One region of the Aerococcus vaginalis genome, then DNA from elsewhere that is predicted to be linked to it. Evidence: predicted binding sites of a transcription regulator. Region 1 holds the regulator's gene; the other holds the start of a gene.
The links. Region 1 encodes LexA, which represses DNA repair genes until DNA is damaged. Its sites were predicted from a motif close to CNAACANNTGTTNG; they were not measured.
Positions count from the first base shown of each region.

Region 2: a site for LexA is predicted at 2,019-2,032, ahead of uvrA (excinuclease ABC subunit UvrA). Genes of this name have one in related genera too.

Region 1 covers NZ_JBSMYC010000006.1:415-4,154, reverse strand. Annotated here, with positions in the region: gene recJ (single-stranded-DNA-specific exonuclease RecJ) at 1-539, shown strand, start outside; gene ACWOEX_RS06350 (adenine phosphoribosyltransferase) at 536-1,057, shown strand; gene lexA (transcriptional repressor LexA) at 1,136-1,750, opposite strand; gene ACWOEX_RS06340 (Rqc2 family fibronectin-binding protein) at 1,843-3,534, opposite strand.
Region 2 covers NZ_JBSMYC010000002.1:171,015-174,754, reverse strand. Annotated here, with positions in the region: gene uvrA (excinuclease ABC subunit UvrA) at 1-1,959, opposite strand, end outside; gene ACWOEX_RS03050 (hypothetical protein) at 2,153-2,443, shown strand; gene pstB (phosphate ABC transporter ATP-binding protein PstB) at 2,509-3,303, opposite strand; gene pstA (phosphate ABC transporter permease PstA) at 3,303-3,740, opposite strand, start outside.

The DNA of each region.
Region 1 (3,740 bases):
TACCTGATGATTCACAGGCCAAAGTGCTGAATACATTGGTACTGACTGATTTAGAAAATGATGAATTTGTGGCAATTGATCAAATTGTCATTTTTGACTGTTTAAGTGATGTCGAAAAACTCAAAGCAGTTATTCAAACACTTAATGTAAAAAATATTTATGTTTTTGCATATAGTGAACAGAATTCGTATTTGAGTGAATCGATTTCGAAGCAAGATTTTGGTCAATTGTATGTATATATCAAAAAACACGGTGCGATTCCGCTCATTGGCAATGAAGCAAAACTCGCGAAGTATTTCCACTGGTCAGTAGATAAATTAAAGTTTATGCTTAAAGTACTAAAGGAAGGGCAATTAATTGCCTATCATGCGCCGAATATCTCGATTAGGGAAACGGCACAATCGGTAGACTTAATGGCTCTCCCTTTAATGAGAAAAAGACGGGCACAGATCGACGCAGAACGATTTTTCCGTTATAGTGATTGTGAAACGCTTAAACAGGCGTTGTTTGATGTATCGAATGATGGAGGAACAGAATGAATTTAAAGGACACAATTGTATCAATCCCTAATTATCCTAAAGAAGGCATTATTTTTAGAGATGTGATGCCATTATTTGAAGACGCTGATGCAATGAAAGAAGCGATTGACCGCATTGCTGAATACGGCAAGCAAGTGAAAGCTGATGTTGTTATTGGCCCAGAGGCTCGCGGTTTTATGGTAGGTGTACCTGTAGCTTATGCAATGAATGCAGGCTTTGTCGCTGCACGTAAACCAGGTAAATTACCACGTGAAGTTGAACGCATTTCTTACGATCTCGAATACGGATCCAATGAGTTAGAAATCTTGAAAGATGCCATCAAACCGGGCCAACGTGTGTTATTAGTCGATGACTTACTCGCAACTGGCGGAACGGTAAAAGCCTCACGTGAGCTCGTTGAGAGACTCGGAGGCGAGGTTGTCGGTGCAGCCTTCATTATCGAACTCGTCGATCTCAAAGGGCGCGAGCAGTTCAGCGATTTGGATGTTATGAGCCTGATTGAATTCGAAGGTGAATAAGTCATAGCATAAAGTAATCATGTATAATAAAAAAGGATCGCCACTCACCATAAACGTGAATGTGGCGATCCTTTTTGTCTAGATATTATCACGATAGAGACTCACGACTTTACCGAGGATTTGCACGCGATCGAGAATAATCGGTGCCATAGTGTCATTCTCCGGTTGCAGACGCAAGTGACCATCTTCTTTGTAGAATCGTTTGCAGGTGGCTTCATTATCTTCTGTCATCGCAATAACGATTTCACCGTTATCGGCATTCGGTTGCTGGCGTACGATCACGTAATCACCGTTGTAAATGCCGGCATTAATCATACTCTCCCCGCGAATCTTCAGCATAAAGTAGTTATCACCGTTAGAATGCGCGAGCATCGGTGGCATTGGAAAATAGCCCTCGATATCTTCAATAGCGGTAATGGGCTGACCAGCCGTTACCGTTCCGACCATCGGGATTCCTTTATCAACCTTAATTCCGAGTATCTCACGGCCCTTATCCGTAATTTCTAAGGCTCGCGGTTTTGAAGAGTCTTTGAAGAGGTAGCCTTTCTCCTCAAGGCGAGCGAGATGCCCGTGAACCGTTGAAGTAGAGACCAAACCGACTGAGTCACAGATCTCACGAACAGTCGGTGGATAACCGCGCGCTTCAACACTGTCATAGATAAATTGGAGAATGTTGAGTTGACGTTCTTTCATTCCATCACTTCCTCTGCATCACATGTATTGATAATCAAGCTTAAGCTACCATAAACACGCCCCAATAGCAAACATATGTTCGCAAGCAGTATCTACGCATCAATCATGCGATCGGGTGTCACATAGACGGTCTGCTGATTGAAATAATTCACGAAGCCCGGTTTCGCGCCATTTGGTTTCTTGACATCCTTGACCTGTGTATAGTCAACCGGGACATTGGCCGAATAGCGATATTTAGAGAAGAAGGCCGCGTACTTCGCAGCTTCTTCAATCTCCGCATCGGTCGGTTGATCGGTCGCTAATATTACATGACTGCCTGGAATGTTCTTAGCATGGAACCAGTAATGTTCGCGGTTCGCCTCGCGGTGCGTGAGATAATCATTCTGGCGATTATTGCGCCCTACATAGATGGCATGACCAGCTGACGATTTGAATGCACGCGGTTTGGATGCTTTTGGCTGTTTTTTCGCTTTGCGTTTATGCTGTTTGATATAGCCACCGTCGATCAGCTCCGACTGCATGTCCTCGAGGGCGTCACCATCCGCTTGCGCTAACTGTGTCTCGAGTGATTCGAAGTAAATTAATTCATCCTTAACTTTTGCCATTTCACGCTCAATGTACTGCTTCGAATTTTGAAGCTTACGATAGCGTTTGAAATAGCGCTGTGCGTTATCAGACGGAGTTCGTGCTGGATCTAAAGCAATCGTAATATCTTCATTATTATTGTAGAAATTAGGTAGCGACACTTGTTCGCTACCTTTGTCGATCAGATAGAGGTAGGTAGACAACACTTCGCCCTTGACGCGATAGTCATCCGCTTTTTCACTTTTGGCAAGGTCGGATGTTAGATTCTGTTGTTTCTTACGATTGTGCTTAAGATGATGTTTGATCACTTGGTCGAGTTGATCAGACAGTTCACTGATTTTGCTAGAATGTGCCAATTTCGCATAGTAGCTGTCCAACAAACCACCGAGCGTCTCGAAATGTTCCTTATCACCGCCAACCGATTGGTAATCGATTGCATGGAAATGCCACTTACCATCTGTCGTATAGGTCAACGTCGGTTGTGGACGATCAAACTCAGCAATAAAGGTATCGAAAATGTGCACCGCATGCGCCGGTTCCGCATACAATCGTTCGGATAGTTCACGTGCCGAATCCTTCCCGAAGCCGATCCAATGCGCTTGAACCACTTTAGATGTAATGGTTTCATTTTCAGACATCATCGCTTCAACGTGCGCATGGCGGTCAGCACTATCTTCAAACGGGTCATGCTTATCCGTTTGGAGTGGCGGGAACTGATAAGTTGCACCCGGTATTAGCGGACGTATGCGATTCTGACTGAGCGCCACATGTTTCAAGGTATCAATAATGCGGTGCTCCTGGTCGATAAGGAATAGATTACTGTGACGACCCATCAACTCCAGTACCAGTTGCATCGGCTGTTCATCACCAATCTCGTTCTGGCGAATCAAGTCGAAGAAAACAATACGGTCGCTCTGAAATTGGCGAATCGCTTCAATTCGTGCACCGTCGATATATTTACGCAGCACCATCAAAAAATTCAACGCAGCTTCCGGATTAACATAGGATTGTTCAGTTAACTGTAGCCGCGCCATATTCGGATCAATGGTTAATAGAAGTTTATAATTTTTCTTGTGAGACCGAATCGTAAAAATCACACTGTGGCGATTCGGTTGTTGAATGCGACGGATCGTTGACCCAGCAAATTGTGCATTGAGATCACGAACCATCGCATGTGTAAATAACCCATCAAATGACAAGGCTCCACCTACTTTCTAAAAGCATAGTATAACAGAATGAAGATATAAAAATGATCACCTTTGACCATAGAGGTGATTGCTAGGGTGTTCATTATAAACCAAAAAAGTAAATATTGAATAGAAAAAACTATTACAAGAACACTATTTAAATGATGTAAATAATTTTTTAAATTTATTTGTATAATTTTTTAAACAGTGTTATCCTT
Region 2 (3,740 bases), on a different contig from region 1:
CTTTAATACTTCATTGACCAAGGAACTCTTTCCTGAACCGGACACACCGGTAACCACTACAAATTCACCGAGGGGCACGTCGACGTCGAGTTGTTTCAAGTTATTTGCCTGAGCACCTTTGACATGGATATCGCCTTTATCACTGTGGCGACGTTCGGCGGGCACCGCAATCGTCCGTGTTCCGTTCAAATATTGTCCCGTCAGCGATTCTTCATTCTCAGCGACTTCTTCTGGTGTACCGACTGCGACAACTTGACCACCGTGATCACCAGCGCCTGGGCCCATATCGATCAAGTAATCGGCGGCACGCATCGTGTCTTCGTCGTGTTCAACCACGATGACGGTATTGCCGAGATCGCGCATGCGTTGGAGCGAACGAATCAGACGATCATTATCGCGCTGATGGAGACCGATCGACGGTTCATCCAACACGTACATGACACCGGATAAGTTCGAACCGATCTGCGTCGCTAAGCGAATACGCTGCGCTTCCCCACCGGATAGCGTACCGGCAGAACGTTCCAATGTTAAGTAATCGAGACCGACTTCAACCAAGAAATGGAGGCGCGCTTCGAGTTCTTCCATAATTGGCACCGCAATCGTCTGATCTTCACCGCTCAAGTCGATATTCGTGAGGAACGTCAACGCGTGCGCAATCGACATATTAGTAACTTCCGCAATGTCATTGCCTTCGATCTTGACCGCGAGTGCCTGACGGTTGAGGCGTTTCCCATGACATACCGGACACGGTAACTCCGCCATGTACTGCCCCATCGTTTCTCTGATCAAATTACTGGATGAATTCATGTAGCGACGATGGACGTTCGGCAATACCCCTTCGAAGACTTGATCCTTATCCTGCACATTACCGAATTCGTTCTGATAGTGGAAGTGGAACTTCTGGTCGCCACTACCGTTTAGGATGAGATCCTGCTGATCCTTATCGAGTTCTTCAAATGGCACATCGGTCGGGATATCGAACGCTTCAGCTGCCTGCTTCAAAAGCGTTGGGTAGTACATACTCGTTTTGGACTGCCACGGAACGATCACGCCATCCTCAATCGACAATGACGTATCTGGAATGACACGTTCAATATCTACCGCCATATTAAAGCCTAACCCGTCGCATTCCGGACAACGACCGTATGGCGCATTGAATGAGAAGAGACGCGGTTCGATTTCACCGACTGTGAACCCACAGAGCGGACAGGAATAGTGCTCAGAGAATAAAATCTCCTCGCCACCGATAATCTTTCCGACCGCATAGCCGTCCGTTAAACGGAGTGCACTCTCCAGAGAATCCGCCAAACGGGACCGAATGCCGTCCTTGATCACGACACGGTCAACGATCACATCGATGTCGTGCTTCTTATTCTTTTCAAGTTCCGGCAAATCGTCGATGTCGTACATTTTCCCATCGATCTGAACACGCACGTAGCCTTGTTTTTGAATATCCGCAAGCAGACGTTTGTGCTGCCCTTTCTTGCCACGCACGATCGGTGCTTGAACTTGTAATTTGGTGCGTTCCTCTAAGGCCAACAAACGATCCAACATCTGATCGAGCGACTGACTTTCGATCGGACGACCATCATTTGGACAAATCGGATGCCCGACACGCGCGAATAATAGACGCAAATAGTCGTTCACCTCTGTGATCGTTCCAACCGTCGAACGCGGGTTGCGGTTGGTGGTTTTCTGATCAATCGCAATCGCTGGACTCAAACCATCGATACTATCGACGTCTGATTTCTTAATATTACCGAGGAACTGGCGCGCGAACGCCGATAGACTCTCCACATACCGACGCTGTCCCTCCGCATAGAGCGTATCGAAGGCGAGCGAACTCTTGCCGGAACCGGAGAGTCCCGTAATGACGACCATCTCGTTACGCGGAATGGTCACATCAATGTCTTGTAAGTTGTGGGAACGCGCCCCACGAACGATGATTTCTTCCCTCATAGTACCCTCTTTTCTCTCTGTTGATCCTTATTATTCTATAGCACTTCATCACTAAAAAGCAAACAAACGTTCTCTTTTTGACTGTGACTCGCATTCATGCACACTTTCATGTTATTTGAGGAACAGTGGTCCACAGATTAAGAAAACGGTTTATAATATAATGAGTTCCTCCAAACCAGAAAGGACGATAGCTATGGCAACATACGGACACGATGATTACTTAAACACCTTACAAGCTTTCACGCAGACGGTAGAAACCAACCACCCCGATTCCGAAACCACCCGTTTTCTATCCGAACGATTGCGTGAACTGCAAACGGTTGAAGGGACAGCTTTCCCAGCGCGCTGGCAATACTTGATCAATCAACTGCCGGTTGTCAAATCCTCCGAACAACTGGAATGGACGCCTGAAGAGCGCGAGTACTGGTCGCAGATTAAAGACATGAACCAACTCGGTAATTGGGGTTGGACGTTGAACGTATAAATATATAAAAAACGAGCATCCGACAACTGGGTGCTCGTTTTGTGTTTGGATAGCTGTTATGATGATTAACCGAAACGTCCAGAAACGTAGTCGGCAGTTTGTTCTTCTTTTGGATTGTTGAAGATCTGTTCCGTTTCGCCGTACTCGATCAAGCGGGAGTGGCCGCCACCGAGTTCTGGATCGGCGTAAAGGAAGGCGGTGTAATCTGCCACACGTGCTGCCTGCTGCATGTTGTGGGTCACGATGATGATCGTGTAGTCTTTCTTCAATTCGTGGATCAAGTCTTCAACCTTCAAGGTGGAGATTGGGTCCAATGCGGAAGTAGATTCGTCCATCAAGAGGACATCCGGTTTAACCGCTAAGGCACGGGCGATACAGATACGTTGTTGCTGACCACCAGAAACCGCCATGGCGCTCTTGTTGAGGTCGTCCTTCACTTCGTTCCAGATTGCTGCACCTTTCAATGATTCCTCAACGAGTTCGTCGAGTTTAGTCTTATCCTTGATGCCGTGTGTACGTGGGCCGTACGCGACGTTATCGTAGATGCTCATTGGGAATGGGTTTGCCTGCTGGAATACCATCCCGACGTCACGACGTAAATCATTGACGTTAACGTCTTTGTCAAAGATGTTTTTACCTTCGAGTTCAACGCGACCTTCAATGCGGCAGCCTGACACTAAGTCGTTCATACGGTTCAACGATTTCAATAACGTTGATTTACCTGAACCGGATGGACCGATCAATGCGGTCACGTTGTTTTCGTAGAAGTCGACGTTAATTTCTTCTAAAGCTTTAAATTTTCCGTAGTAAAGATCCATATCCTTTACTGCGAATTTTGTTCTTAAGTTTTGCTCTGCCATTACCGTTGTCCTCCTTTTGCACTCAAACGGTTAGATAGCCATGTGGATAAACCATTGATGACAAGCACCATTAATAATAACACAACCCCGGTCGCCATTGCCTGGTCACGGTGGAAACCTTCACCGGAAAGGACGTACATATGAAGGGCTAAGGTACGACCTGAATCGAAGAGGCTGGTTGGCATACCGGTTGATGTTCCCAAGGTGTACATCAATGCGGCCGTTTCACCGACGATACGTCCGACTGCCAAGATGATACCGGAGAGAATCCCTGGCATCGCAACTGGCAAAACGATCTTGAAGATGGTACGCAATTTACCAGCACCGAGTCCGAAGCTGGCATTGCGGAGTGAGTCGTTAACGGACATCAACCCTTCTTCGGTATTACGGATAATCAGTGGCAACACCATGATGACCATCGTCAAAATCCCGGCGAT